Regions from separate parts of the Pseudarthrobacter sp. alpha12b genome, predicted to be linked through region 3. Evidence: riboswitches for the same ligand, from Rfam matches in the RefSeq annotation. Region 3 holds a riboswitch; each other region holds the start of a gene.

Region 1 (10,024 bases), 2.0 Mb from region 3:
GACGCAAAAGGCCCCCGCCGGAGTTCCAGCGGGGGCCTTTCAGCTGCGGTTGGAGACTACTTGCCTGCAACCACGTCGAGTTCGATCACAGCGGCAACGTCAGCGTGGAGGCGGACGTTGGCCTGGTAGGAACCGACCGACTTGATGTGGGCGGGCAGTTCCACCTTGCGCTTGTCGATCTTGCCAAGGCCAGCGGCCTCAACAGCGTCGGCGACGTCGCCCTGCTTGACGGTGCCGAACAGGCGGCCGGACTCGCCGGCCTTGACGATCAGCTTGACCGGCTTGGCGGACAGTGCAGCGGCCTGCTTCTGAGCATCTTCCAGGGAAGCGTGCTCGCGGGCGGCGCGGGCAGCCTTGATGGACTCAACCTGCTTCTCGCCACCCTTCGACCAGGTCAGGGCGAAGTTGCGGGGCAGCAGGTAGTTACGTGCGTAACCGTCCTTGACCTCGACTACATCGCCAGCAGCACCGAGACCGGTGACTTCGTGGGTCAGAATGAGCTTTGCCATGTTAGTTAATCCCTTCCTTAGCCGCGGCCAGCGCCGGAGTAAGGCAGCAGAGCAACTTCGCGGGCGTTCTTGATTGCCTGGGCGATCTTGCGCTGTTCCTGCACCGTAACGCCAGTGACGCGACGGGCGCGGATCTTTCCGCGGTCGGAGATGAACTTGCGCAGCAATGCTACGTCCTTGTAGTCGATGACAGTGATGTCAGCGGCCTTCAAGGGGTTGGACTTTGGTTTGGGCTTACGGAGTTCAGCCTTAGCCATCGTGGAGCTCCTATTCTAGGGAGCCCGTGGATATTGATCCACGGGATGGTGGTGGTCCGACGGCGGCAGTGCCATGGGTGCGTTACGGCACCCGGGCAGCCCCGGAGTCGGGCCGTTATTTGGGGTTTAGAAGGGAGGTTCGGAATCGGGGCCGTTGCCCCAGCCGCCTGCGTTGGACACACCGGGCGTGGCCCAGGGATCGTCCTGTGCAGCCTGCTGGTTGCCGCCGCCCCAGCCTCCACCGGAGTTGCCGCCCTGGTTTCCACCAGAGTTGCCGCCTCCGAAGCCACCGCCGCTGTTGCCGCCACCGAAGCCGCCGCCACCCTGTCCGCCGGAGCGCTGGGTGCGGTTGACCTTGGCATTGGCATAGCGCAGGCTGGGGCCGATTTCGTCGACCTCAAGCTCGATAACGGTGCGCTTTTCGCCTTCTTTTGTTTCGTAGGAGCGGCTCTTCAGGCGGCCGGTAACAATCACGCGCATGCCCTTGGTCAGGGATTCGGCGACGTTCTCGGCTGCTTCACGCCATACAGCGGCGCGGAGGAACAGGGTCTCCCCGTCCTTCCACTCGTTGGACTGGCGATCAAAGGTGCGGGGGGTGGAAGCGATGGTGAAGTTCGCTACTGCCGAACCGGACGGTGTGAACCGCAATTCCGGGTCATTGGTGAGATTACCGATGACCGTAATGGTGGTCTCGCCTGCCATCTACTGCCTCCTTGTTCGATCCTGGGTGAAGAGTGCGTTTCCTGCGGGGTAAAGAATGAAGACCGGTGCTGAATTACTCAGCAATAACCTTCTGCTCTTCGGGGCGGGTGATCTTGGTGCGCATGATGGTCTCGTTAAGAGACAGCTGGCGGTCAAGTTCCTTGGCGGTCTCCGGCTTGGCGGTGAAGTTCACCACGGCGTAGATACCTTCGGACTTCTTCTTGATCTCGTAAGCCAGACGGCGACGGCCCCAGATGTCAACCTTTTCGATGGTTCCACCATCGTTGGTGATGACGTTCAGGAACTTCTGAAGCGACGGCTCAACGGTACGCTCTTCGACCTCGGGGTCGATGATTACCATCAATTCGTAAGGACGCATATGTGAACCCACCTCCTTTGGGCTAAGCGGTTACGGCATTTCCGTAACAGGAGGTTCATTTGCGATTCCGTGCAATGCCCCGCCGCCGGAACGGAGGCAGGACGCAGCACAGACTTCAATATCCTAGTGCATTTGGACCCGATAGGCGATTCGCGCTTGTCCCAAGGCTAGGCCCATGATGTACCGCGGGCAGCCCCGACTGACGCTATGTGGAAAACAATGCCGCGACCGCTGCGCATTACAACGTCCCGCGCCGTGGCCGGCCGGCGCCGCGCCCACCCAGTGAGGTCCGTTACCTAATTGTGATTCTTGCGTCCCTTTCGTGTACGGTCATCCGGGGGCCGCCCCCAGCCGGCCCCAGTCCCGAAGGTCGTCCAACTCTGCCGCCTCCGTGACTAGACCCGGACTCCAGGCAGAGGCGGGGGACCCAAGCGTCCCGGGCACGGCCCCGCGCCTGCCCTTGGGGTGAAGCCGCGATTCGCGGCCGAATGGCCTCATTCGAACCCGACAGCTAACTCCGCAGGCGATGAGAGGTGACTTCCCCATGCCCGCACTCCGCAATGATCGCGCCAAACCGTCCCACCGTTATCAAAATGAGACTGGACCTGCCGGAACCTCTCCGGACTCAAGGTCCACCACGCCCGGCCTGCCCCGGCGGCGCTGGCCCCTCGCCGCGGGGCTTGCCGCAGCCCTCCTCGGAGCCGGCTCCCTGGGCCTCGGCCTGACCCACAACGATGGCGCCGCCGACATGGCGCGGGTGGCCAGTGCCGCCGACGCCGGCAGCGACGCACCCACCCAGACTCCAGAGGCTGTTCCTTCCTCCGTGGCGCCTGCCCCGGCACCGGTACCGGCAGCTGACGCCGCTCCCGCTGCAGCCCCTTCCCCGGAACAGGCTCCGCCCGCGCCCGCAGCTGCACCGGTTCCCGCCGCGCCGGCTCCCTCCTCCGAATCCCCCATCGCAGTGGCGCCGGCCGCGGCGCAGCTTGCCAGCAGCGGGGCCCCTGCGCCCGCCGGCGTTCCGGGCAACTGGACCATGACCTTCGCCGACGAGTTCAACGGGGCCGGACTGGACACCGCGAAGTGGTCCGGATGTTGGTTCTCCCCCGGCTGCGGGACCATGAATAAGGTTTCCACCAGCCCGGCGAACGTCTCGGTGGCCAACGGAAACCTGGCCCTGGGCCTCGCCTCCGCCACCTCCGGGGGATTGGTATCGACCAACCCGAAGGGCGGGGCAGGCACGGGCTTCCAGTTCACCACCGGCTATGTGGAGGCCCGCATCAAGTTCCCCGGCAACGCCAACGGCCTCTTCAACTGGCCCGCGTTCTGGACCACGGGACAGTCCTGGCCGACCACCGGCGAGAATGACATTGCGGAGGTCCTGCAAGCGAAGATGACCGTTAATTACCACTCCGGTTCCGGCTCCCAGAACCAGGGCGGCGTGGGCGGCAACTGGGCCAACGAGTACCACACCTTCGGCCTGCACAGGATGGCGAATTCCTCCGACGTCTACTTTGACGGCGTCAAGGTCAAGTCCTACCCCACCAACGACGGAAACGCTCCGCAGTACATCGTGCTGAACGTCGGCGCCTCCTCCACGAACCCGGCCTACGGCCCACAGTCCCAGATGATGGTGGACTACGTGCGCGCCTGGCAGTAGCCGGCCACGCACCACCTGATGGAAGGGCGACGGCGGGACCTCCCGCCGTCGCCCTTCCAGCTTCACCTCAAGGTTGCCCAAAGGTCACCCTCCGCCGGCAGTGTGATCCAGTACACTCTTGCAATGAGGCTCCTGTACGTGACGGAAAGCGTGCCCAACCGGGATCCGGAACTGGGCGATGGAAGCTCGATGATTCCGTACGAAGTGATCCTGCACCTCCCTCCTGACGTTGCCGTCACGCTGCTGACTTTTTCGGGCCCCGTCCCGGTTCCGGCGGAGATCAGGAACCGCTGCGAAACCGTGTACGAACTGGCGCCGCGGGAGGAAATTTCGGCCTTTGTCCGTTCCCTGGGCGGCCTCGCCGGGCTGGGGAAACACCGCCGTTCAACCCCGTCTGCCCGCGCCGCAGCCGCCCGGTTGTCCGCAGACAGGGACGCCACCCTCATCCACGGCCCGCACGCCCTGTTCCTGTCCCATCACGTCACCGGGCCTCTGGTGCTGCAGACAGTTGACCCCTGGTCCATCCGGGCCGGCATGGACACGGCCATCGCGCGCACCTTCCGGCCGGCCTATCGGCTGCGCGAGCAGCTGGCCGCCCGGGCTGAGCTGCAGCTGCCGCCCAGGGCCCGGCTCCTCACCGTCGGGGCCCAGGATTCTGCGGCCTGGTCCGCCAAGCTGGGCAGGTCCGTCCGAAGCATCCCCAACGGAACAGCAATGGCTGCCGGTCCCCGCCGGGAGCGGGATATCCCCGTTGTCTGCTTTGCGGGCAGCCTGAACTACGCCCCGAACGTGGACAGCGCCACCGTGCTGGTCAGCAGGATCGCGCCGCTGGTGTGGCGGGAAGTCCCCAACGCCCGCTTCGTCATCGCGGGGCGGCGGCCCACCCCGGCGGTGCAGGCGCTGGCCGGACCCCAGGTGGACGTCCTGGCGAACGTGCCTTCCATCCTGGACGTCTTCCAGGGGGCCGACGTTGCAGTCTTCCCGGACGAGCACGGCGTGGGCATCCGGAACTCCGTCCTGGAAGCCCTTGCCGCGGGGCTGCCCGTGGTTGCCACACCGGTGGCTGCGAGGGAACTGCCTGCGCACCCGCTGCTGACCGTTCAGGACAGCCAGGAGGCACTCGTGCGCAAGGTGGTGGAACACCTCACCGCCCCCGCGCCACTGCAAGGGCGTCCCGCCAGCATGACGGCGGAAGGGTCTGCAGGCGCTGTCCGCACCTGGGACACCGTGACGGACGAGTACCTGGCGGAAGTCCATGCGGCCATGGCTGCTCCATCCCCTGCCGGGGAGCTTTCCCGAACGAACAGGCACCCATGACCTACGCGCCGGGGGAATTGGAGCGCAAGGGAGTCCGGGGAGCCCTGTGGCAGGGGCTGGCCTTCGCCTCTGGCAGGGTGATCGTGCTGGTAACCACGGTGGTGCTGGCACGGCTCCTCTCACCTGAGGAATACGGCCTCGTAGCCCTGGCGCTGGTGCTGATGGCCTACGCCGAAACCATCGCCGACGCCGGTGTGGGGCAGGCGCTGGTCTACCTGCCCAAAACCCCCGTCATCGCCCGATCAGCACTGCTGCTTTCCGTTGCCCTGGGCGCGGTGCTGGCCCTGGCGGCGGTGCTTGCCGCGGACACAGTGGAGGACCTCCTGGGGCTGGACGGTGTGGCTCCGCTGGTGCAGGTCCTTGGGGTTTCCGTGCTGGCCACGGCCTGCGGTGCCGTCCCGGAGGCCATCATGCGGCGGGACCTGAAGTTCAGGCAGCTCACGGCGGCGCCGGTGCTGCGCGCCGCAACCATGGGGACGGTGACCCTTTACCTGGCCTTCACCGGCCACGGCGCCTGGTCGCTCGCCGTCGGAACGGCTGCCGGGTCCGTGGCCTATGCCGCCACCTGCTGGTTCCTTGTCCGCCATGAAGCGCCCTGGCAGATCTGGCGTGTCAGCAGGAGCGCCCTTGGGGAGAACATCCGCTTCGGCGCCCCCGTCGCCGGCAGCACCATGCTGGCCAGGGCCATCTTCGACGTCGACTACCTGGTCATTGGCATCGTGCTGGGCGCGCATGCGCTGGGTCTCTACACCCTCGCCTTCCGGCTGCCGGAGGCCCTGATCCTGAACGTCTTCTTCGTGCTCTCCACCGTCCTGTTCCCCCTCTACACGCAGGTCCGCGGCGACCGGCAGCGGCTGCGGGACGGATACCTGAAAAGTGTCACCGTCCAGGCCCTTTACGGCATCACGGCAGGCGTGGGACTGGCCGTGGTGGCGCCCGTCCTGGTGCCAGTCCTTTTCGGCCAGCAATGGGAGGAATCGGTCACGCCGCTGGTATTCCTGGCCCTGTATGCGGCGGCACGCTCCCTGGGCGCCGGGGCAAATGACGTTTACAAGGCGATGGGGCGGCCCGGTCTTTCCATCTGGATCTCCGTGGTCCGCCTGGTGGTCCTCCTTCCCGCCCTGATCTTCGCCACCCAGTGGGGAATTGTGGGGGTCGCGTGTGCCCAGATGGTGGTGGCCGTGGTCTTCGCGTTTGGCATGCAGGCGGTGGCCGCCAAGGTCATGGGAACAAGGATGCGCCGGATGATGCGCGCCGCGGCACCGGGCCTGGTGTGCGGTGCCGCGGTGGCCCTGGTGGGCCTGGTCAACTTTGCCAGGCACGCCCTGGGACCCGTGCCCACGTTGGCTGTCATGGTGGTTGCCGGGGTGGGCGCGGTGTACGCGGTGCTGCGGTTCGGCTACCGCGACCTGCACGACGAGATACTGCGGCTTTTCAAGCGCCACCACGAGGGCTGACGGGCGGCCGGAAGCAGGGCTTCCCAAGGGTCAACGCCGGAATTGCGGACCAGTCCGCCCGGGCCCGGCCCACCGGCCCGGCCCCGTCCCCGGGACTCGGCCTTTTAGGCGGCTTCCACAGCATGGCGCCACAACCAGAAGTCCCTGTCCGCCTGGAGGGCGGCCCGGACTTTTCCGTTGCCCTGCGCCGGGTCGGCCTCCGCTTCCTGCGCCAGCCGGTCGGCGAGCGTGGCGGTGGAGCGCGCCCACGTGGCGACCACCAGCAGCGGGAGGAGCGAGTGGTCAACCCCCCGCATGCCAAGGTGGCGGGAGAGCGGGTCCAGCGCCCAGCCGCCCTGGCCGAAGGCCTTGTCGAAGGCCGCGATCTGGGCCTCCCTGACGAAGGCATGTTCGCTGGACTCGCTCAGGTACTGGAGGTAGAAGACCAGATCGTGCCCGGGAACGCCGTCCATGAGCGAGCGCTCCCAGTCCATGACCTGCAGCGCGCCGCCGGACTTAACAAGCAGGTTGGGATGGCTCAGGTCGCCATGCTCGATGACCGCGGGCAGCTGCGCCTGGCGCAGCGGGGCAAGGAGTTCGTGCGTCCGTTCCACCAGTTCGTTTGTGCCCGCGTCAGGCCCGGCCAGTCCCTCCAGGGCCGCCAACGGCGCGGCCACGGCGCGCTGGTACCAGTCCACATTGCCGGCGGCAGGCTGGGTGCAGGGAAGGGCTCCAACAAATGCGGTCCCGGTGGCGACGGCGGCGGGCAGATCCGCTGCCACCGTCCGGGGATCCAGTGGCATGCCGGTCAACGCGGTTTCAACGAGGACCGTGTAGGGCCCCACGTCCCGCATGCCCACCAGGAGTGGCACACCGGCGCCTGGGCTGCCGACGGCGGCTGAAAGTTGGGCGAGCATGGCGGCCTCGCGGCGGACGCCGCTGTTGTCCCCAGGCTGGCGGGGCACCTTCACCACCAGGGCGGGATCACTTCGCCGGGACGGAAACACCAGGGCCACCACGTGCCGGGACGTTGCGAAGCGCGGGGTCAGCAGCAGCGTTTCCCAGCGCTTCCCCAGGCCGTACTGGTCAAGGGAGAACTCCTCGAAGTGGTCCTGCAGGAACTGATCTATGAAGCTCATTGCCCCGGGCTCCTTTCCGGCAGCCGCCCCGTGATGGTGCCTTCGGGAACCAGGAGGTCGAAGACGCGCAGTGCCAGGGCCACGTGCACCGCAGCCGCCTTGAGGACCCCGAAGCGCACATCCTTGCGCAGGGCCAGGGTGTCCCGGATGGACACGCCGGACTGCACCGGAACCAACCGGGCGGTCCGCTCCCGGTTGGGGGCATTCCAGTACAAGGCAACGTCCTGGTACCCCCGGCGCTCCAGCATCCGCTTCCAGCCCCTTAACGTCCGCGGGCCCGAATGCTGCAGCAGGGAGCGGCTGGCCTCCACGCAGATCCAGCCTCCCGGCTCCAATGCCAGTCCTGCGCTTTCGATCTGGCCCGGGCCGGGCGAGGCCAGCAGCACCACGTCGCATGCCCTGCCGCCCGGCCGCGTTGCCGGCTCTGTTGCCGGCTCCGCCAGCCGCATGGCCTGGGGGTCCAGCAGCCGCAGCGCCGACTCTGTTTCCGGGCTTATCCTTCCGGCGAAACCCAGGGTGCGTGGCTGCAGGACGGGAAGAAGGAACCGCCAGTCCAGAAGCCGCCAGAGGTGGAGCGACAGGGCTTCGCCTGCGCCGGCTTCCGGGGCGGCGTCACTACCGGAAGAGAGGCCGACGGCGGGGGCCGGGTGCGTGGCGCGGCCGGCGGTGGTTGCCCTCCCGGCCGCTGGTGTGCACGTATCCCAGATGATGCCGGTAGCCACACGCTGCACAGCCTCCACGGGCTGGGCCGCATCCACTACCCGGCTCCCGGGAAGCCGGCCGGCCAGCTGGAGGTAGTCGTTCCGCCACGTTTCCAGGAGCTCCGGGCTGTGTTCACCTTTCCGCTCAAACATCACTGCGCCGGGAACATCCAGCACCAGGAGAACATCCGGGGCAGGGATCACGGCCAGTGCCAGCCTGTTGCTCATCCATGCCAGCGGGCCACCGCCGGAGCCGGCAAGCAGCGCGTCATAGGCCACGCGGTCCATCAGCACCACCTTGCCCAAGCGGCGGTAAAACCTGGCCACAACTCCACCGCGCACCAGCCGGTACACCTTCTTGGCGGTACGGCCGCCGGGAATCCGGTTGAGCACCGCATCAAAGGGCCCTGCCCCCCACAGGCCCATGTACACGTACTTGGTGGGCAACGGTACGTCAGCGTGAAGTCCGTTCAGCAGCGTGGTCTTGCCCGCTCCGTCCGGAGCCATGACTCCCAATAAGGGAGTATGCCCCCGGAACCGGGCACCGGAGCGCCGCAGCGTCCGGTTGACTGCTTCAATGAGCATGGGGCCCGCACCGCCGCTCCAGGACGCCCTCAGCCGGGCAGCCATGGCGGGCGCATCCTCGAACCGTCCAGCGAGGACCAGGTTCAACATGTCAGTTGCCAGCCCCGCACCCACCCTGCGCCGGACCGACTCTGCGATCCTGCCGCCGTCGGCCGCTACCTTGGCAGCCGTCCGCGCAGGCTCCTGCCGCGCCGCCGCGATTCCGCCCTTGTCCATGAACAGGTGCAGCAGCAGCAGCCAGGCCTGGTCTGCAACGTCCGGCATCCAGTAGGAGCCGTGGCGGATCCTGCGCCGCAGGCAGCGGGCCGCCCAGGAGGTGCGCCATTGCTGGTAGGGGCCAAAGGCCAGCTCGGAGACAACGTCCAGCTTGATCCAGGCTCCCTCCTCCGCTGAGTAGCAGAAGTAGAACCTGTGGCTGCCGTGGCCCCATGCCAGAACCCGGCAGAATCCCGCTGCTGCCATCAATCCATCGAGGCGGGGAAGGATGTCCTTGTCCACAAGGATGTCCACGTCCCCGGCGGGCAGGGCAAGATCGTCCTCTCCGCGGAGCAGGAGCCAGGGCGACCCGGCCCCGTCAAGGATGCCGAATACTGAGGCCACCCGGGGGTGGAGCTGCTGCTTCCCGGGGATCACCGGCTCCGGCAGGGCGCCGAGGTGCCCCAGCTCTTCGGGAACAGGAAGGTCACTGGCGATATCCATGGTGCAATCCCCCAAATCTTTCTAAAGCGCGGTTGCGGCACTTGGTTCGTTCACGGCGTGTAGGCATATTGCGCCACCCAATCAACCTGCAGGTGCCCGGCGGCGTCAGCGGCGGGAAAGGTTCCTGTGGCGTCATCGGCGGTTTCCGCCTGGAGCGTCCAGCGCATAGGCGTGTTGGGCACGCCTTTGGGTTTGGTTGTCTGGTCCACCAGACCGTCATCAAGGAACCACCGGACCATCCCGGGGCTCCATTCGATGGTGGCAACATGCCACTGGCCCGGGCCGGAAGCCGAGTACTTCCTGTCAGCAGGATCAAACTCCATGCCGCTCGACGTGCGGGTCCCTTTGATGGCCGAGTTCCCGTAGAGCGATCCGTCCAGGGCCCCTTCCGGCCAGTCGATCTCCCCTTCATTCCAGTCATCGCTGGCAGGCCAGAGGAGGAACGCGATCTTGTAACCGGGGATGGAGTCGTACCGGAACCTCACCGAGTATCTTCCGTACGTCTGGCCCGTGTAGCCGAAGGGAATGACGCTGGCCACCCGGGGCCTGCTGTTCGAGTAGTGGAGGTGGAAATCGAGGTAGCCGTCATGGACCGAAAGGACATCGTCCGGTGTGTACGTGCCAAAGCCGGATGAGTCGGAAA
Region 2 (10,024 bases), 1.7 Mb from region 3:
CGAAGGATCTTGCCCCGCTGGTGCAGGACCTGGTGACCGTCCTGGACAACCTGTCCGGGACCCTGTCCAAGGGCAAGTACCCGGAGGGCAACAAGGGTAAGGCCATCGCTGCCGCCCTGCGCAAGGTCGCCGACGAGCTGGACGTTTAAGCGCCTATGGATCCCCAATCTGAACAGCCGGGCACGCCAGTGCAGGAGCAGGCTGCCAAGAACCCGCCCAAGCGCAAGGCAGGCGTGCCGGTATGGCGTACGGGCAAGCCTGACGCTTTCCTGGCTGCTGCCGTGGACACCGCCCGGACCGCAGTGGAGGGCATCACCCCCGCCGCCACCATCGGGCCGCACCTGGCAGCCAAGAGCGAGGGCGACCGGTTGGTCACGCACCTGTTCGAGTCCCGGCTGCCCGGCTACGCAGGCTGGCAGTGGTACGCGGTACTGACCCGCAACTCCCGCTCCAAGGTAGTAACGGTCAACGAGCTGGGCCTGCTGCCCTCGGGGGACGCCATCCTGGCCCCGGAGTGGGTGCCGTGGGCCGAACGCGTCCGACCCGAGGACCAGCAGGAACCCGAAGCGGACGGCCAGGAAACAGCCGCGGCTGAACCGGATGGCCAGGTGACCGCGGAAGCCGCGGAGGATTCCAAGGACGACGCCGGCACGCAGGCAGGAGCCTGACCGCACTTTATGCCGGGAAACCGGCTACCCCTGCGTGGGGCAACGAAAACGGCGCCGTCCGGGAAGAACCCGGGCGGCGCCGTCGTGCGTTGACTGTGGTTACTTGCGCAGCTCGCCAACCACGTAGTCGATGCTGGACAGCAGGGCCGAGACATCGCTCGGATCGATGGCCACGAAGGTGGCGATGCGCAGCTGGTTGCGGCCCAGCTTCCGGTAGGGCTCGGTATCCACGATGCCGTTGGCGCGCAGCACCTTGGCCACTGTGGCGGCATCGACCGATTCGTCGAAGTCGATGGTGGCGATGACGTTGGAGCGTTCCTCGGGCTTGGCCACGAACGGGGTAGCGAACCCGGAGGCGTCGGCCCAGCTGTAGATGCGCCCGGCGGAGTCGGCGGTGCGTGCGGCGGCAAAGTCCAGGCCTCCGTTGGAGTTCAGCCACTGGACCTGGGCGTCAAGGGTGACCAGCGTGGACAGCGAGGGCGTGTTGTACGTCTGGTTCAGGCGGGAGTTGTCGATGGCGGTCTGGAGGTCCAGGAAGTCAGGAATCCAGCGGCCGCTGGCCTTGATCCGCGCGGCACGTTCAATGGCAGCGGGGGAGAACAGGCCAAGCCAGAGGCCGCCGTCGGAGGCGAAGTTCTTCTGCGGGGCGAAGTAGTAGACATCGCTCTGGGCAACGTCCACGTCCAGGCCACCGGCCGCCGAGGTGGCATCCACCAGGACCAGCGATCCCTCGTCGGCTCCGGAGACGCGGGTGACCGGGGCTGCTACACCGGTGGAGGTCTCATTCTGCGGCCAGGCGTAGACGTCCACGCCCGCCTCGGCCTGCGCCGCCGGACGGGTGCCCGGCTCGGACTTGATAATGGAGGAGGCTCCCAGGAAGGGCGCCTTATTGGTGGCCGCGGCGAACTTCGACCCGAACTCGCCGAAGGACAGGTGCTGGGCCTTCTTTTCCACGAGCCCGAAGCTGGCGATGTCCCAGAAAGCCGTGGAGCCGCCGACGCCCAGGACCACCTCATAGCCCTCCGGGGCGCGGAAGAACTGGCTCAGTCCTTCGCGGACCGACCCCACCAGGTTCTTGACCGGCGCCTGCCGGTGGGAGGTGCCGAGGATGGTTTTGGACGCTGCTGCCAGGGCATCGATCTGTTCCTGGCGGACCTTCGACGGGCCGGCGCCGAACCGCCCGTCCTTGGGCAGGAGGTCGGCGGGGATCGTGATGCTGGTGTCGCTCACAGGTGCTCCAATTCGGCGGGGACGAAAGCTTTGGTCCGGACGGGCGGGTAAAAGGTGGCCGGCAGTGCGCGGTGGCTGCGCAACGGGCCCTACCCATTCTGCCTGAACGGCAGTGGGGGCGGCAGCCGGAGGGGCCAAAGTCCAGACAATGAGACGGTCCCGGCACGTGCGGCTGTTCGAAGCGCGGCTATTCGGACAAAGTCAAAATAGGCTAAGCTTTCCCCCGGACTACCTCGCGGGAAGAGGCGATACGGTGGGACAACGCAAGGTACTGCGCTCGAGGAGCTGAGCTGGATGACGGATCTGATCGACACAACGGAGATGTACCTCAGGACCATCCTGGAGCTTGAGGAAGAAAACATCGTTGCCCTTCGGGCCCGTATCGCCGAGCGCCTGCGCCACTCCGGCCCCACCGTGTCCCAGACCATCGGCAGGATGGAACGCGACGGGCTCGTTGTCGTCTCCGGCGACCGGCACCTGGAACTCACTGACACGGGCCGCAAGCGGGCCACGGAGGTCATGCGCAAGCACCGGCTGGCCGAACGCCTGCTGGCCGACGTCATCGGCCTGGACTGGGCCTACGTGCACGACGAAGCCTGCCGCTGGGAACATGTGATGAGCGAGCGGGTGGAACGGCGGATCTACGAGATGCTGGACCACCCCACCGAGTCGCCGTACGGCAACCCCATCCCCGGCCTGGCCGCCCTGGGCGGACAACCGGCGAGCAGTTTCGCTGACGGGGCCATCAGCCTGGTGGAGGCCATGAAGAGCTACGCGCCCGCTTCAGCGGTGACCATCAGCCGGCTGGCCGAACCGATCCAGGTGGAGCCGGAACTGCTGACGCAGCTGGACGAAGGCGGAATCCGGCCCGGCGCTTCAGTGGCCCTGGAGCGCGTGGGCGACTACATCTCCGTGCGAGTGCAGGGAATCGAAGGGGCGCTGGAGCTGCCGCCTGAGGTGGCCGCCCATGTTTTCGTCGCCCTCAGCCAGCCCTGAGCGGCTCCGCATACCCCAAAGCGAAGCTTCCACGCAAAGATAACGGAATTGTTACCTAGGGTCTTAAGGCCCTATAGTGGTAACAATCGTCGATACTTGAGCGTTACCCGATCCGGAGCCGAGCTCTGCCAGCGGATCGGGTGCATGAAGTCGTTACTGGCAGAGGCGGGGGAACCACAACCGGCAGCGGGGGACTGCCTTGGGGTGAAGTCCGTCAGCAGCGAGCCTCTCCAGTGAAGGATTCTTCCGGGAATACCCCTGTGCAGAAGCTTGCCCATGACGGGCCGGGTCTTTGATCTCTCTGACCCGAATCCGACAGCTAACTCCGCAGGCTTTCCAGAGAGGAACCCTTCTTGACCATGCAGACCTCCCGGGGCCGCCGCCGCGCGGCCGGCCCCCCTTTGGCACCCCGGGTTGTCGAGGATGTCGCAGCGGAGCGCCCCCGCGATCTGCATCGCGACGCACGCCGCCGCAGGGGCCCGTTCCGGCAGGTGACGGAGTTTGCCGCCGCCAGCGGCATTGGCCAGAAAGCCGGAATCGCCTTGGCCGCCACCGGCCTGGTGCTCACAGTCACAGTGCCGGCCACCAGTCCCGTCATGGCCACGGACGCGTCGGGCAATACGCCCCTGGCAGCTTCCGCCGTCAGCCCGCAGCCCCAGATTTCCGCCGATATTGGTGCCCAGATCGACTTCAGCCGCTCGGCCGTGGTGACCCAGGCCGACCCGGATGGGAAGCTGAAGCAACTCCTGAGCGCCCAGTCCGCCGGCTCCGTCACGCGCGCCGCATCCGCCGGCACCCTGGCCGCGCCGCTCGCATCCCTCACTACCGCCTCGCCCTTTGGCTACCGGGTCAGCCCCATTACCGGTGGCTCCGGGGACTTCCACCGCGGCCAGGACTTTGTGGCGCAGTGCGGGACCTCCGTCCTGGCGGCCGCGACGGGCACCGTGACCTTCGCGGGCTGGCATCAGTTCGGTGGCGGTAACCGGGTGGTCATCGACCACGGCAACGGGCTGGAAACCACGTACAACCACCTGTCGTCGTTCAACGTCAAGGTGGGCCAGACAGTTTCCCGTGGCGACGTTGTTGCGCTCAGCGGGACCACGGGCGCGTCCACCGGCTGCCACCTGCACTTCGAGGTGCAGGTCAACGGCGAAGTGGTTGATCCGATGGGTTGGCTTTAACTGTGTGATTGCTCACTCTCAGATTGTGGCGACCTGCCGTGACCTGAATGTGACATTGAAACAAAACTGCTGTACCGTCTAACTCGCGTCAACTTTTCCGAAGTTGACGCTCTTGAGTGGATTGCCTAACTCTGCCACCGCTCAAGGTCCGTTCGCATTTCATCGTCTGGCAGGGGCGGGGGAACCAATTTTGGCCTTCTTTCCAGAAGGCCTTGGGGTTAAGTCACGTGCTTCCCAGGAAGCAGTGTGGCCGGGTGACTCCCATCCGAATCCGACAGCTCACCTCGCAGGCATTGGGAGAGGCTACCTTCGTGTCTTCACGCCATCATTCTGCGCGCCACCGTGCGCAAACGGTTCGCACCAACCCCCTGGACGCAGTGTCCAAGGCCGTGAGCGCAAATGCCGGGACCGTAGGCCGCCAGGCTGCCGTCGTGGCAGCGGCGTCGGGCCTCATCCTGAGCATGGGCCTGCCGGCCACCGCAGCTGACACCACCGCTGGTGTCTCTGCCTCCACCGAGTCCGGTTCGGCCCAGACGGCCCTCGCTGTCACCGCCGCCCCCACGGCCACGGTTTCCTTCGAACGTCCCGTCGTCAAGACCACCGCTGCTCCTAAGGTGGAAGCGGTGCGTCCGCAGTCCACCGCGCCGGCCGAACGCACGGCCACGGCCACTGCAGGCCAGGACGCTGCCCCCGCCGCCAAGGCCGTCGAGACCGTTTCCGCGGCGACTTCGGGCATTGCGGCCATCGCCTACACCGGCATCGGCCACTCCTACGTGTGGGGCGGCACCAGCCCCGTCACCGGCTGGGACTGCTCCGGGTTCGTTCAGTGGGTCTACGCCCAGGCCGGAATCAGCATCCCGCGTACCAACGCGTGGAGCATCATGACCCCCACCTCCACCCCCCAGCCGGGCGACCTGGTGGTCCAGAACGGCGGCGCGCACGTGGGCATCTACGTCGGCAACGGCATGATGGTCAGCGCACTCAACCCGTCCCAGGGCACGCTGCTGCACTCGCCTGCAGCCACCGGTACCTCGTCGTACTACCACCTCAACAAGTAGTTCTTGGGCTCCACGCTCCAAGGGCTATTTCTTTGCCCAAAGCTTTTCGCTAGAAACCACATCCCCGTTCGGGATGCGCCGGCGTACCCCCAAGATGCCGGCGCATCCAATTCCCTGCGTCTGCCTACAAGCGGTTCGAAGGAACAACGAAAGAGAGAACTGATGACGACTCGTGCTACCGCACGGCACCGCGCCGAGGCCACCAAAACCAACTCGATCGCTGTCATTGCCAAAGCTGTAAGCGACAACGCCGGCGGCATGGGCCGCCAGGCTGCGGTTATCGCTGCCGCTTCCGGCCTGGTCCTGACCAGCGGCATCGCAGCGAACGCTGCTGACGCCAACGTCAAGCGCGATTCCGCTCCCGCGTCCCAGCTGGAAGTCGAATCCGCCGTCGATGCCCCGATTTCCGCGGCTTCCACCATTGCCATCAGCTACGAGAAGCCGGCCGTGACCACCACGCCGGCCCCCGTCGCGGAGCCTGAGCCCCAGGTTGAGGTGCAGGAAGCTGCTCCTGCTGCCCAGCCCGTTGCTGCCCCCAAGGTCACGGCCAAGGTTGCCACCGCTGCTGCTCCGGCTGCTCCCGCAGCCCAGGCTTCGGCCAGCGGCAAGGGCGCTGCCATCCTGTCCGCAGCCTATGCACAGCTCGGCGTCATGCAGGACTGCACCATGCTGGTGACCAACTCCCTGGCCGCCGTGGGCATCCACTTCCACGACTGGCCCGCAGGCTACCTGTCCCTGGGCCGCACCGTGAGTGCAGCCGAGGCGCAGCCGGGCGACCTTATCTACTACGCCAACGGCGGTTCGGGCATGGCCCACATTGCTGTGTACGCCGGAAACGGCATGGCCGTCCACGGCGGCTACAACGGGAACCAGACCGTGGTCTTCAGCGCCAACGTGGGTTCCGGCCCCGTCTTCATCCGCGTCAACTAAGCATTCCAGCGCCGGCCTGAACGGCCGCCGGGAAATGTTACAGGGGACCCCCGCCAGTGAGGCGGGGGTCCCCTGCGGTTTAAGGGTTGGCGACGGCATCGGTGCCGTGCCCTTCTCACGGCCCGAATGGGCTCCGGGGCGGCGATTACCTGATTCTGCATTTCTTTGTTTACTCTTGTGATGTCGATCCATAGCCCGGACATGCCGAGGGCAGCCGGCCCTCGTGCCCCTGACGGGTGCGGCCGTGAAGAGGTAAGTGCATGCGCACTCTCGTTCTGAATGCTGGATATGAACCGCTGGCGGTTATCACTTTCCGCCGGGCGCTGGTGCTTGTGCTCACGGGCAAGGCGAGCGTGGTGGCCGAAGGGGATGACCCTGTGGTGGGCCCCACCGACGTCCTGGGCCGCCCGTCCGTGATCCTCCTCAACCGCTACATCCGGCCCCGGTACAACCACTCAACGGCCGTCAGCCGCAGGGGTGTGCTCCGTCGCGACGGGCATAAGTGTGCGTATTGCGGTAAGGCGGCGCACACAATCGACCATGTGCACCCGAAGTCCCGGGGCGGCGCCGATTCATGGGAGAACCTGGTGGCCGCCTGCCTGCGGTGCAACAACGTCAAGGGCGACCACACTCCCGCCGAGATGGGATGGACCCTGCGGTTCGTCCCCGAGCCGCCCCACGGAACCATCTGGCAGATCAAGGAGCTGGAGAAGCCGACGCCGGCCTGGGATCCGTTCCTGCTCCCGGAGCGCGCTGCCTGACCAACCGTGCCCTGCACCCGGAGCCTTGCTGATCGCTAGGCTGGGGGAGTGCAAGTGAACAGGTTGGCCTTCGATGCCCTGATCCTGGCGGGAGGGCGGTCATCCCGGCTGGGCGGCGTACCCAAGCAATCGCTGGTTTTCCGCGGCCAGACCCTCCTGGAACGCTCCGTTGCCGCGGCCGCTGGTGCCCGGCGCATTGTGGTTGTTGGCGACACGGGTTCCCTTCCAAACGATGCCCAGGCCGGACGCCCGCTGCCTCAGCCAGCCTTGCCTCACACCCTGCTGATGTGCCGGGAGGAGCCGCAGTTCGCCGGCCCCGCGGCCGCAATTTCCGCGGGGCTGGACGCCTTGGCCAGGAATGGTGGAGAAGCTGCCTACACCCTGGTGCTGGCGTGCGACATGCCCCTGGCTTCCCGGGCGGTGACGGTGCTGCGGGATGCCCTGGCGCAATCCGCTGCCGTTGCAGGCGGCGGGGACGGCGTCATGGCCTGTGCCGCAGACGGCAGGGCCCAGCCGCTGGCTGGTTTTTATCGCACAGCCGGGTTAACAAAGGCGTGCAGCGACCTGGCTGCACGCAACGCCCTGGTCAACGGCTCTGTCCGGGCGCTCCTTGCTAGTCTGGACGTGCAGCTTGTCACGGTCCCCGCCGGGTCCACTTCCGATGTGGATACCTGGGACGATGCTGCCGCGCTGGGGGTTGCCGCCGGGAACCAGCGCGCAGGCCAGGACCGGCACCCGGGCGGAGCTAATGTGGGAGGCAATTCGTGAAAAGCCAGGACGAAACGCTGGAAGAGTGGTGCAGGGCACTTCTGCAGGCGTACAAGCTTGAGAATGTCCAGGTGGATGTCAACGCCGTGCTGGCGCTTGCAGGCGTTGCCGCCCATGCCGTTGTCCGGCCGGCCGCTCCGCTCACCACCTTTATCGCCGGGTTCGCCGCGGGACTGGCTGCCGCTCCCGGCAGGGAGATGGATGCAGCATCCATGGACGCGGCGCTGGCCGTCGCCCGTTCCCTGGCGGAAGACTACGACGCTGAAGCCGCCGGGGCTCCCGGCGAATGACGGCAGAACCCCAAGGCGATCCGGAGGCGCACGCGGACAGTGAAACAGGGGCGCACCCGGGCAAAACTGAACACGTGCCTGCTGCACACCATCATGCGGCCCACACCTGGCAAGAGGCCCGGCAGGCAGCGTTCGATGCAGCCACTCCCATTCCCCCCGGGCCGGTGGCGCTGCGGATAGCCCTGGGCCGCAAACTTGAGCGCGACATCGTGGCACTTCAGGACATGCCCCACTATGCGTCCTCAGCCATGGACGGTTGGGCAGTCAATGGAAGCGGCCCGTGGATCCCCGTGGAGGCTGGAACGCGGCTGGCACCGCACCAGGCGAGCCCGATTGCCACGGGAGGCCTCATCCCGCCCGGAGCCAAGGCGGTTCTTCGCACCGAGAGTGCTGTCCTTGGCCAGGACGATGAGGGGCTCCCCGTCCTGATGATCGGCGGCAAGGCGCGCCCCGGCGAGCCCCGCGCGGGAGAGCACATCAGGAAGGCCGGGGAGGAAGCACTGGAAGGGGACACCCTGGTTAAGGCGGGGGTGGAGCTCAACCCGGCACACCTGGCCCTGGCAGCCCTGGCCGGTTATGACGAGGTGCAGGTCCAGGGGAAGCCGGTGGTCCGCCTGGTGCTGACGGGGTCAGAGGTGGTTGAACAGGGCAGGCCTGAGCCTGGCCAGGTGCGCGACACGTTCGGTCCGCAGTTACCCGACGTCGTAGCCATGCTGGGCGGCATCGCCGGCGGGCAGCAGCGGATCGGTGACTCCTACGCCGAATGGCTGGCGGCGCTTGAGGACGTGCTGCCGGAGGTGCCTGACGCACCGGACCTGCCTGCCGACGTCGTCATCACCACCGGGGGTACCGGACGCTCGGGAACGGACCACCTCCGGCGGGCGGTGGCTGAACTCGGCGGCCGGCTCATCATCGACGGTGTGGCAATGCGGCCGGGCCACCCTGCGGTTCTCGCGGAACTGCCGGACGGCCGCTTTGTCCTGGGACTTCCCGGAAACCCGCTGGCGGCCATGATGGCCCTCTCCACCGTGGGGGCTCCGCTGCTGGCCGCACTGGGGCACCGACCCATGCCGGCGGTGCAGGAAGTACCGTGCGGGACCATGATCGAGCCGGACCCCGGACGGACCCGGCTGATGCCGTTCCGGCTGCTGTACGGCATGGCGTCTCCGGCGCAGCATACGGGGCCGGGAATGATGCGCGGGCTGGCCGCTGCTGACGGGGTCCTGGTGGTGCCGCCGCACGGAGTGCAGCTGGGCGAGTTGGTGCCCGCCTTCGCCCTGCCGTGGGGGGCGCCCATTCCGCGCCCGGTGGACGGTGAAGCCAAAGCCAAGACGCGGAGCAGTGCCCGTACCGGCCAACCCAAGGGCAAAGCGGCACCCAGCGGACCCGTGGACTGGAGCGCCCTCCTGGGCTGAGTCGCTTCAGTACTGCGCCTTTTGGGCCAGGGCAGGCCCCTGTTGGTGCCATGATGGAGTAATGAACAGGCAGGGTGGAACATGGGACGGGTAACCCAGCGCCGCAAGGTGCACAAGTATCTCCTGGACGGTTCTCCGGGCGCCCTGGAGTACCCGGTCCGCCACCGCGAAGACGTCCTCGCCGTCGAGGAGCCGCTGGAAATCCGGCTGGGCAGGCTTTCCTACTCGGTCACCATGCGGACGCCCGGCGACGACTTTGACCTGGTGGCCGGATTCCTGGTGTCCGAGGGCGTTATTTGGGACCAGGGCCAGCTCGTGTCGCTGCGGTTCTGCGCGGGCGAGGACGAGAACGGGGTCCAGACGTTCAACGTGGTGGAGGCCCAGCTGCGGCCTGACGTTCCACTTCCCGACACCGGCCGCAGGGTCTACACGTCCAGCTCCTGCGGCATCTGCGGGACGGACTCCATCGAAGCCGTCCAGAAGTCCTCCCACCACAGCCCGCAGGGGGACCCGCTGACGGTGGATGCCAAGGTCCTGGCCTCCCTGCCGGGCCTGCTGCGGGAGTCCCAGCGCGTCTTTGACGATACCGGCGGAGTGCATGCGGCGGGTCTGTTCAGGATTGAGGACGACGGCGAGCCGCGCCTCCTGTGCCTGCGCGAGGACGTGGGGCGGCACAACGCCGTGGACAAGGTAGTGGGATGGGCGCTGCGCGAAGGCCTCCTGCCGC
Region 3 (10,024 bases):
TGGGGGCCGTCAGGCTGGAGGAGGTGAGCATCCCCAGGCCGGGCCAGCGCTTCGCCTTCATCATGGACACTGCACCGTGCCCTGGCGCCGAAGAACTGGCGGACGGGGCTGATCTGCTGGTCACCGAGGCAACGTTCAGTGACGACGACGCCGGGTTGGCTCAGCAGTACCTCCACCTTACTGCCGGGCAGGCCGGGGAGCTGGCGGCGTCCGGCAGGGCACGCACCCTTGTGCTCACCCACTTCTCGTCACGGTACGGCGACGACGTCCCGCTGCTCAGGGAGCAGGCGCGGGCCAGGGCCCCAGGGGTCACAGTGATCGCCGCCAACGATCTGGAGCGTATTCCCGTTCCGCGGCGTCGGCAACCGGAGCGGGAGGCAGCGGGCGAAACAACGGCGATAGGGTTAAACCATGACGGCAGCAGCTGAATCCACGGTGACTTTTGATGGCCGTTTCGCCCGGGAACTGGCAGAACTCGCGGTGCCCTGGCAGGCCGAGGAAGCACCCAGCCCCGAGCTTCTCGTCCTGAATGACAGGCTGGCAAGGGACCTTGGCCTTGACCCTCGGTACCTGCGCAGTCCCGAAGGTGTGCGGCTCCTGGTGGGAAACCACGTTCCCGTCGGCGCCACACCCGTGGCACAGGCATACGCCGGACACCAGTTCGGTGGGTACTCGCCCCTGCTCGGTGACGGACGGGCCCTGCTGCTGGGCGAGGTCACGGACAGAAGCGGCCGCCTCCTGGACGTCCACCTCAAAGGTTCGGGGCGCACGCCGTTCGCCCGTGCCGGGGACGGCCGTGCCGTCGTCGGACCTATGCTGCGTGAGTACCTCGTCAGCGAGGCCATGCATGCACTGCACATTCCCACCACCCGCTCGCTCGCCGTCGTCGCCACCGGGCGGCAGGTGCGGCGCGATGACATGCTGCCCGGCGCCGTCCTGGCACGGGTGGCAAGCAGCCACCTGCGCGTAGGCAGCTTTCAATATGCGCGTGCCACCGAAAATATGGACCTCCTGAAGCGGCTGGCGAACCACGCCATCAGCAGGCACTATCCGCACGCCGCGGAAGCCGCCAACCCCTACCTGGCGCTGTTCGGGTCCGTCGTCTCGGCCCAGGCGGACCTGGTGGCCCGGTGGATGTTGGTGGGATTCGTGCACGGAGTCATGAACACGGACAACATGACCATCTCCGGGGAAACCATCGACTATGGCCCCTGCGCGTTCATGGACACGTTCAATCCGGCCGCCGTCTACAGCTCCATCGATGTCAACGGGCGCTATGCCTACGCCAACCAGCCGGTGCTGGCCGAATGGAACCTTGCCCGGCTCGCGGAGGCGATGCTGCCGCTCATTGACGAAGACCAGGAAAAGGCGGTCGCCCCGGCGGTGGAGGTGCTGGGCGGATTCCGCGGACAGTACGGCAGGGCGTGGTTCGGCGGCATGACGACCAAGCTCGGCCTGGACAACGTCGACGGACGTGACGACGACGCCGCTGTGTCCGCCCTGGTGGATGATGCCATCGCCATCCTCAAAGACGGCCCGGTGGACTACACGGTGTTCTTCCGGAACCTGGGAAAGGCGGCCCGGGGGGACTTCCGTCCGGTGCGCGGCATGGTTCTTGACCTGGCCGCTGTTGACGCCTGGCTGGAGCGCTGGAAGGCGCTCAAACCTGACGCCGAGTTGATGGACAGTGTGAACCCGGCCTATATTCCGCGCAATCACCTCGTGGAGGAGGCGCTGTCCGCTGCCACGGGCGGAAACCTGGCTCCACTGCAGCAGCTGCTCGAGGCCGTCAGCGACCCCTTCACCGAGCGGCCCGGGCTGGAACGCTACGCGGAAGGTGCTCCCGAGGATTTCGGCAGCTATACGACCTTCTGCGGTACCTGACCGCCGCGGAGCGCCGCGTGGCAAAACGACAGGAGGGTGGCAGCCGGATTTCCCGGCTGCCACCCTCCTGATTCAGCCGGTCCCGCCAAGCGGGCCGGACTGCGCGAAGACTAGGCTACGCGAACTGCGGAGTAGCCACCGAGCCAGCTGATGGAGTGCACCTGCGTGTCGTAACCGTTGACGCCGCCGCTGACAACCTGGCCGTTGCCCGCGTAAACGCCCACGTGGCCGGAGGTGATGATCAGGTCACCGGGGGCGGGAGAGCCCACAACGGTGCCGTACTGGAAGAACTGGGTGGGGGCCAGGTCGCCGACGGACTTGCCGACGGAACGCAGGGCCTTTTCAACCATGGCAGTGCAGTCCTGCTGGACACCCAGCTGGCCATAAGCCGACGCGAGGATGGCAGCACCGGTGCCCGAGCCCGTGGTGGATGCCACCGGGGTGGCGGACGCGTAGGACATGTTCATGCCGGTGTTGGCCGGTGCGGAGGCAGCAGCCGCCTGGACGGGTGCTGCGGCGCGGGCAGGCGCCGGGGCTGCGGTGTAGCCTGCGCCCGGAATCTGGATCTGGTCGCCCGGGTAAATAACTGAGGACAGTCCCAGGCCGTTGGCTGACAGGACGTCGTTGAGGCTGACGCCGTAGGCTGCGGCAATGGCGCCAAGGGTGTCGCCGGAAACGACGGTGTGGACGTTACCTGCTGCTGCGGCGGGGGCTGCAGCCGGGGCGGCCGGTGCTGAATAGGCCTGGACGCTGGCCTGGCCGGTGGTGTCCGGGGCGGTTACACCGGCGTGGGCCGGAGCGCCGACTCCGAACGCAATGCCGGACGCTGCAGCAACGGCGAGGGCCGGGCGGCCCAGCGAGCGGGCCTGGGACTTGGCTGTTACGGCGAGGCCCTCGAGCACAATGGAGCGGGCCGGGGTTGCGCGGTGACGGGCTGAAATGGAATTTTTTGACACGGTTGATCGCCTCTCCCATGCCTGCGGGGTGAGCTGTCGGGTTCGGGCTGGAGATACCCGGCCGGGAGCGGCTCCGCGACAAACGGAAGCACTATCGACTTAACCCCTAGGCCACGTGTGGCCGTGGAAACTTGGTTCCCCCGTCCCTGCCAACTGGAGCGGTTGGATCCCATGATCAGCGGCAGGGCTCGGCATGCTGACGGGAATGTCCCGACTGAGAGGGACACCAGAAGACAATAACCCACACGCAGCGCCATTGTCACATTTGGATAACATACGAGGTTGTTCTCTCGCATTGCGCAAACGTCTGGACGTTATCCGATTTTTCGGTGCCGACCTCGCGTTGTCTACCGGCGCCGGGAAAGCTGTAACAATGCGGATACGGCCCCCTGTGTGGACCGCGAAACCAACGGTAAGCTTCGGGACTATGCCCCTGTTCGTGACCTTCGCCACGCGCCCCTTGCTCGCGGGCTTCATGGCCATTGCCGTGGCTGCCGGCACGGCGCTGCCGGCGGCCACGGCCGACGAACCGCCTCCGCCCGGCCGGTATCCTTCCTGGGCGGACGTGCAGAAGGCCCAGTCCTCCGAAGCGGCAAAAAGTGCGGAAATCACCACCATCAATGGACTCCTGACCGGCCTGCAGGCGGAGTCGGAGGCGGCAGGCGAAACGGCCGTGCGTTTCGCCGCCGACTACGCGGTGGCGGATGCCGAGCTTCAGACAGCCACTTCCCGCCTGGAAACCCTCTCCGCCCGGGCCGCGCACGCCAATGATGAGCTGGCCCGGCACCGGAAGGACATCGGCGCCCTTGCCGCTCAGTCCTACAAGACCGGCGGGACCAACGCGGGATTCTTCGTGGCGCTGGATGCCCTGGGAACCAACAGCGTCCAGGGGCTCAACCTGGTCAAGCTCGCAGGAGACAAGACCGCCGCCCTGGTGAACAATGCGGGGGCCGCCGAAAAGGTGGCCGCTTCCCTCACGGAACAGGAAAAACTTGCCAGGAACGAGCGGGCGCGCCTGTCGGTGGAGGCGAAGGCAAAGCTGGATGCCGCCCGTTCCGCCCAGGATGCGCTGGCCCGTCAGGTCACCGAGGAGCAGCGGCGCGGCGGCGAGTTGACCGCCCAGCTCGCCACCCTGAAGGGCACGACGGCGGCCCTTGAGGGTGAGTACCGCCACGGCCAGGCTGCGCTGGCTGCCTACGAGGCGGCCCAGCAGGCCAAGCGTGCCGCCGCGGAGGAGCAGGCCCGCAGGCAGGCGGAAGCTGCGGCCAAGGCAGCCGCAGTGGCAGCCCAGCAGCCCAGGGTGCCCGCACCCGCCGCAAACCCCGTCCAGGCTAATCCTGCCCCGCCCAACCCTGACCCCGTCAACAATCCTGTCCCTCCTGCTCCGGAGGCGCCGCCGGCACCTGCCCTGCCAAGCCCGCCCCCCGTCGTCGTGCCTTCCGTTCCCGGCGGGGCGGTCAACGATCCGGCCGGGGCGAGAAACTACGCTTCCGGCCGCTTGGCTGCCTATGGGTGGGGCCAGGACCAGTTCCAGTGCCTGGCCCAGCTGTGGACCAAGGAGTCCAACTGGCTGACCACGGCCACCAACGCCTACTCCGGGGCGTATGGGATAGCCCAGGCGCTGCCGCCGGGCAAATATGCCAGCGCCGGCAGCGACTGGCTGACCAGCTACCGGACCCAGATTGAGTGGGGCCTGGGCTATATCCGGGACCGCTACGGTTCGCCGTGCGGGGCCTGGAGCCACTCCGTATCCCTGAACTGGTACTGACTGACGCGTTAGGCTGTCCCCATGCCAGATTTCGAACGGTTCCGTGTGCTGCTCGAAGAGGAGCGGGCGCGGCGCCTGGCACTGTTGCCGGCGTTGCGGGCAGACATCGAGGCAGCAAACTCGGCGCGCCAGGACTCCAATGTCGACGACGAGCATGATCCCGAGGGGGCCACCATCGCCTTCGAACTCTCGCAGGCCGCGGCGCTCCTGAAGCAGAGTTCGGCGGGCCTGGACCAGATTGAGGCGGCCCTGGCCCGGCTGGCCGCGGGAACCTATGGAAGCTGCGCCGTGTGCGGAGAGCCCATCGCCGAGGGCAGGCTGGAAGCCCGGCCGTGGACCCCGTTCTGCATCCAGCACGCATCGTCGGGGCGCGGGCGGTGACGGCTGCGGCGGACGTGGTGTCCGCGGCTGCGGATTTCGTTGACAGGACCCTGCAGAACGAGGGTGCCTGGTACCGGGCGGACGACGTGGGGAACCGGCTGGGCGGGGTGCTGGCCTCGTATGGTTCGTCCGTGGGGGCCGTCCGCGGAACGGTCCGCGATGCCCTGCGCAAGTTCAAGGACCTGGACCACGACGGCACGGTCATGCTGGCCTCCGCCCTGTGGGGACAGCCCCGGCCCGGCTCCCGTCCGGTGTTCGAGCGCCGCCTGGCCGCCGTGGTGCTGCTGCAGTCAAGGGTGCAGCTTCTCCGGCACTCGGACCTGACCCGCCTGGAGGGCTTCCTTCGCTCCGCCCGGGCAGCGGACCTGACGGAGCCCCTTCTTGCTGACGTTCTGGTCCCGCTCCTGGCAGGGCTGGGGGAGCGCGAACGGCAGCGGGCGGGTGTTGTGCTGGCGCGGTGGCGGGAAGATCCCGACCCACAGCTGCGGGCGGCAGCCGATGCCCTTGAAAAGGACTTATCCATGTGAATCGTAACGAGGAGACCTGAATGAACGAGCCGTTTGACCTTGACCGTTTTGTCGCTGCCCAGGACACCGGCGGAACCTATAACCAGGCGCTGGGGGAGCTGCAGGTCGGCAGGAAGTCCGGGCACTGGATGTGGTTCGTCTTCCCGCAGATTGCCGGACTGGGGCAGAGTGCCACCTCACGCCGGTATGCCATTTCCTCCCTGGCAGAGGCCCGCGCCTACCTGGATCACGAGGTCCTGGGCCCGCGGCTCCTGGAGTGTGCGCTGGTCCTGGCAAACCACGCCGACCAGTCCGCCGAAGACATTTTCGGCGGTATCGACGCCAGGAAACTCCGCTCCTCCATGACACTGTTTCTCCGGGCGGCACCCGGAGAAACAGTGTTCAAGACCGTCCTGGCCCAGTTCTTCAATGGAGAGCCGGACCCGGCTACCGACGAGCTCCTGGCCGGCCAGGACGAGGCCGGCTGAGCCCCGGCTCCGGCTCCGGTTCCGGTCACGGGCGCCCCGGGGCGCTACGGCGTGGGGCTGCCGCCGTTGACGTTGAGCGTTTCACCCACCACGTAGCTGGACTCGGGTGAGGCCAGGAAGACGTAGGCGGGGGCGAGCTCAGCAGGCTGGCCCGCGCGTCCCAGGGGAGTGGACTGGCCGAACTCCGGCAGTTCCTCCTTGGGCTGGCCGCTGCTGACCTGCAGGGGGGTCCAAATGGGGCCCGGCGCCACGGCGTTCACCCGGATTCCCTTGGGCGCCAGCTGCTGGGCCAGGCCCTTGGTGAAGTTGTTGATGCTCGCCTTGGTGGTGGCGTAATCCACCAGGGTGGGGGACGGGTTGTAGGCCTGGATGGATGTGGTGTTGATGATGGTTGAGCCGGCCGGCATATGCGGCACGGCGGCCTTGGTCACCCAGAACATGGCGTAGACGTTGGTCTTCAGCGTGTGGTCGAACTGCTCGTCGGTGATGTCCTGCAGGTCCTCCTGCGCAACCTGCTTGCCGGCGTTGTTGACCAAAATGTCCACCCCGCCCAGGACGGCAACCGCCGTGTCCACCAGGTCCCGGCACGCAGCGGAGTCCTTGAGGTCGCCAGGCGCCTTGACGGCCTTGCGGCCGGCGGCCTCGATGATCCCGGCGATGCGTGAGGCGTCCTCCTCTTCCTGCGGCAGGTAGGAAAGCACGACGTCGGCGCCTTCCCTGGCAAAGGCGATCGCCGTTGCTGCCCCGATGCCTGAGTCCGCGCCGGTCACGATGGCCCGGCGGCCCTGCAGCCGCCCGGTACCCCGGTAGGTCTCTTCGCCCAGGTCAGCCTTCGGCTCCAGCTCCGCATCAAGCCCCGGCTCGGGCTGGTGCTGCTTGGGCGGGGAAATCTTTTCGTACGCAGTCACGGGATTACGGAAGGTGTACTGGTCAGTCATGGTGGTACTCCTGTTCGTGCGGGACACGGGCTGGTTCGTTGCCCGGGTAACTTATGCAGCCTGCGCCGCCCAACGGCAATCGCGAAAAGCTAAGCATGCTTACGGTTTCTAGCCTAGGCGCTGATTCCCTGCCCTGCCAAGCCGCTCCGCCTGGTCAATCGCGGTGGACCTCCACCAGCCTGACCCCGGCCAAGCGCCCGGCGTCGAGCACTGCCTCCATGTAAGTGCAGGCCGGCTGGCGGCGGCGGTCTGTAGGCGAACCGGGGTTCAGCAGCCGAAGCCCGCGCGGTGACACCGTGTCCCAGGGGATATGGCTATGGCCGAACACCAGGACATCGGCGTCGGGGTACAGCGCTTCGCACCGAGTTTCGCGTCCTTTGGCCTGGCCGGTCTCGTGGACCATCGCAAAGCGGACTCCGTCCAGGGTGGCAGTTGCCGTTTCGGGCAGGCGCCGGCGCAATTCGGGCCCATCGTTATTGCCAAAAACACCCAGCAGACGCTTGCTCCGGCGTTCGAATTCGTCCAGCAGGGCTGCCTCCACCCAGTCGCCCGCGTGGAACACCACATCGGCATTTTCGACGGCGGACCACACCTGTTCCGGCAGGTCCCGGGCGCGTTTGGGTACATGGGTATCGGCGATCAGGAGGAGGTTCAACGGCATACCGGAATCCTGCCATGAGGCCCTGTTCCGGGGCGGCCGCGAGTCGTAGTCTGGGGCCTGGAGGTGATTGCCATGGAGGCAGCCCAAGGCGACCGGATCGTCGTTCGCGGCAGGAACGTGGGGTCCGCGGACCGGCACGGGGTGATCCTGGAGGTCCGCGGCCAGGGCGGAAGCCCGCCCTATCTTGTCCGCTTTGACGACGGTCACGAAACGGTGATGTATCCCGGCGGTGATTTCGCCGTCGACCGCGCTCACGGCACCTGACGCCCCCGGTTTACTGCGCAGCGCCGCTCCACCTGTCAGACTGGGGCAATGGATCATTTCCAGCCCTCCAGCATGTCCTCAACGCCGCCCCCGCGCCTGGGGCCGCGAGACCCCGGCGACGCGTGGGTGGAAGGGGACCGCGGCCGGTTCTGGGGCAGGTTCGGCGCGGCAGGCGTGCTGGCCTGGGATCCTGCCAGGGGAGTACTCCTGCAGCACCGCGCCGTGTGGAGCCATAACGGTGGTACCTGGGGCCTGCCTGGCGGGGCCCTGCACCAGGGTGAAGAAGCGGTTGACGGGGCCCTCCGTGAAGCCTACGAGGAGGCCGCCGTCCCATCGGAGAGCGTGGAAGTGCTGTTCACCTCCGTGCTGGACCACGGCTACTGGTCCTACACCACGGTGGTGGTGCGGGTGCGGGAATCCTTTGAGCCGGTGATCAGCGACCCCGAGAGCATCGCCCTGCTCTGGATTCCGGTGGCCGAGGTGGATGCCCTTGAGCTGCACCCCGGTTTCGCGGCCGCGTGGCCGGACCTGCTGGCACAGCTGGACACCGACGAGCCCTGGTAGGCCGGTGCCGGACTCCTCCGCAGGAGCCGCCGGCTAGTATCCCTCGCCGTACTCGGCGGTCACCAGGATGGGCAGGTGGTCCGAATTTCCCCGCGGCAGCGTTTCCACGCCCGCGATGTCCAGGCCTAGTGACGTGGCGAAGTCAAAGTGGCCCTTGAACACCTTGTACCGCGTGTAGGTCCTCCTGTTGCTCAGGGAGAGTGCGTACCCGGAGTTCTTCATGTGCATGTCAAGGTTCTTGGTGAAGAACGGGTAGTTGAAGTCCCCCACCATCAGGGTCATCAGGCCCCTGCCCATGCTCAGCAGCTCGGCGTGGGCTGCGTGGATCTGCTTCCGCCGCAGCGAGTTCGACGCCGTCAGTGGAGCTGCATGGAACGACCCGATGACCAGCTCATGCTGGGTTTCGTTGTCCATCACCCTGGTGCCGATAAGCCGCTCATGGGCCGGGGCCAGCACCCTGTCATGCATGGATTTCTTCAACGCGAAGGACTGCGTGTCCAGCGCGGTAAAACGGCTGCTCCGGTAGTAGATGGCCAGGCCCAGCCGGTTGCCTTTGGTGGCATCGGCCAAATGCAGGGGGCCCAAGGTCTCCGGAAGGTCGCTGGCGTCCACTTCCTGGAGGCACAGCGCATCGATGTCATGGTTCCGGGCCAGGGCGAGAAGTTCGCCGCTGGCCTTGTGCTTGCGGAGGTTGTAGCTGATGACGCGCATGAAACACCTCTTTTGAGGGTTGCTGACAGGACCAGTTCCTTACTCTAGTCCGATTGCCACCCGCACCTTCCAACATTTCGTTGCCCTGCCGCAGCGCGCCGTGGAAGCAGGAGGATAGAGTTAGTGGCAATTCACTGACTTTCCGTAAGGGGCCAGCCTTGACTGCAGACCTGCCCGAACTCGCCGGGGGCAACTTCTACTACCAGGACCTGGGCGGCGGCTTGTTCCGGTCCACCATCCACGCCCAGGGTGCCTGGAACGTCCACGAACAGCACATGGCCCCGGCGTCAGGCCTCATGGCAGACGTCCTGGAACGGCACCAGCCACGGGAGGACATGCGGATGGCCCGGATCAGCTACGAGATCCTGGGGCTGATTCCGGGTGGTGAGTTCCGGATCGACACCACCACCCTGCGGCCCGGCAGGACCATCGAACTGGTGCAGGCGGAGCTGGTGGCCGGAGGCCGGACCGCCATCCGAGCCACGGGGTGGCGCATGCTGACCAGCGACACCGCTGAAGTTGCCGCCGTCGAGGACGCCGTGATCCCCGGCCCTGACGAATGCAAGCCGTACGACGGCGCCGCGGTCTGGCCCGGCGGCTACATCCGCTCCCTCGAAATGAGGGTGGCTGAAGGGCACCGGCCTGGTGCCGGCAAGGTCTGGCTCCGCACCGACCACCCCCTGACCGACCGCGCCGACAGCAGCGACTTTGCGCGCCTGATGGGCCTGGTGGACACGGCCAACGGCATCGCCGCGCGGGTTCCGCCGGGAAAGGGCAGCTACGCGTTTCCCAACCTGGACCTGCAGGTCCACATGTACCGCAGGCCCCAGGGGGAATGGCTGGGGCTGGACAATGCAGTTTCGTTCGGCAGTGACGGGATCGGGCTGACGTCCACCGTGCTGC

Evidence for each region. Region 3 has a riboswitch for cyclic di-AMP ahead of ACTAQI_RS06905 (LysM peptidoglycan-binding domain-containing protein). Riboswitches for the same ligand answer to the same signal wherever they lie in the genome.
Region 1: another riboswitch for cyclic di-AMP. It lies ahead of ACTAQI_RS16400 (glycoside hydrolase family 16 protein); the one in region 3 lies ahead of ACTAQI_RS06905 (LysM peptidoglycan-binding domain-containing protein).
Region 2: another riboswitch for cyclic di-AMP. It lies ahead of ACTAQI_RS20960 (M23 family metallopeptidase); the one in region 3 lies ahead of ACTAQI_RS06905 (LysM peptidoglycan-binding domain-containing protein).

The regions. Positions count from the first base shown of each region.
Region 1 covers NZ_CP196746.1:3,544,283-3,554,306, forward strand. The annotation lists gene rplI (50S ribosomal protein L9) at 57-509, opposite strand; gene rpsR (30S ribosomal protein S18) at 527-766, opposite strand; gene ACTAQI_RS16390 (single-stranded DNA-binding protein) at 893-1,468, opposite strand; gene rpsF (30S ribosomal protein S6) at 1,542-1,847, opposite strand; cyclic di-AMP (ydaO/yuaA leader) riboswitch at 2,237-2,387, shown strand; gene ACTAQI_RS16400 (glycoside hydrolase family 16 protein) at 2,392-3,504, shown strand; gene ACTAQI_RS16405 (glycosyltransferase) at 3,628-4,821, shown strand; gene ACTAQI_RS16410 (oligosaccharide flippase family protein) at 4,818-6,278, shown strand; gene ACTAQI_RS16415 (aminoglycoside phosphotransferase family protein) at 6,383-7,396, opposite strand; gene ACTAQI_RS16420 (dTMP kinase) at 7,393-9,381, opposite strand; gene ACTAQI_RS16425 (glycoside hydrolase family 16 protein) at 9,432-10,024, opposite strand, start outside.
Region 2 covers NZ_CP196746.1:4,513,199-4,523,222, forward strand. The annotation lists gene ACTAQI_RS20940 (cold-shock protein) at 1-149, shown strand, start outside; gene ACTAQI_RS20945 (DUF3027 domain-containing protein) at 156-668, shown strand; gene serC (phosphoserine transaminase) at 768-1,898, opposite strand; gene ACTAQI_RS20955 (metal-dependent transcriptional regulator) at 2,193-2,894, shown strand; cyclic di-AMP (ydaO/yuaA leader) riboswitch at 3,033-3,243, shown strand; gene ACTAQI_RS20960 (M23 family metallopeptidase) at 3,254-4,075, shown strand; cyclic di-AMP (ydaO/yuaA leader) riboswitch at 4,204-4,382, shown strand; gene ACTAQI_RS20965 (C40 family peptidase) at 4,453-5,133, shown strand; gene ACTAQI_RS20970 (NlpC/P60 family protein) at 5,296-6,063, shown strand; gene ACTAQI_RS20975 (HNH endonuclease) at 6,324-6,824, shown strand; gene mobA (molybdenum cofactor guanylyltransferase) at 6,879-7,592, shown strand; gene ACTAQI_RS20985 (DUF6457 domain-containing protein) at 7,589-7,882, shown strand; gene ACTAQI_RS20990 (molybdopterin molybdotransferase MoeA) at 7,879-9,297, shown strand; gene fdhD (formate dehydrogenase accessory sulfurtransferase FdhD) at 9,379-10,024, shown strand, end outside.
Region 3 covers NZ_CP196746.1:1,524,199-1,534,222, reverse strand. The annotation lists gene ACTAQI_RS06915 (ribonuclease Z) at 1-428, shown strand, start outside; gene ACTAQI_RS06910 (protein adenylyltransferase SelO) at 412-1,884, shown strand; gene ACTAQI_RS06905 (LysM peptidoglycan-binding domain-containing protein) at 1,995-2,840, opposite strand; cyclic di-AMP (ydaO/yuaA leader) riboswitch at 2,844-3,014, opposite strand; gene ACTAQI_RS06900 (aggregation-promoting factor C-terminal-like domain-containing protein) at 3,268-4,608, shown strand; gene ACTAQI_RS06895 (TraR/DksA family transcriptional regulator) at 4,630-4,989, shown strand; gene ACTAQI_RS06890 (DNA alkylation repair protein) at 4,986-5,516, shown strand; gene ACTAQI_RS06885 (DUF1810 domain-containing protein) at 5,537-5,983, shown strand; gene ACTAQI_RS06880 (glucose 1-dehydrogenase) at 6,028-6,921, opposite strand; gene ACTAQI_RS06875 (metallophosphoesterase family protein) at 7,076-7,582, opposite strand; gene ACTAQI_RS06870 (DUF1918 domain-containing protein) at 7,655-7,846, shown strand; gene ACTAQI_RS06865 (NUDIX domain-containing protein) at 7,895-8,410, shown strand; gene ACTAQI_RS06860 (endonuclease/exonuclease/phosphatase family protein) at 8,444-9,121, opposite strand; gene ACTAQI_RS06855 (thioesterase family protein) at 9,280-10,024, shown strand, end outside.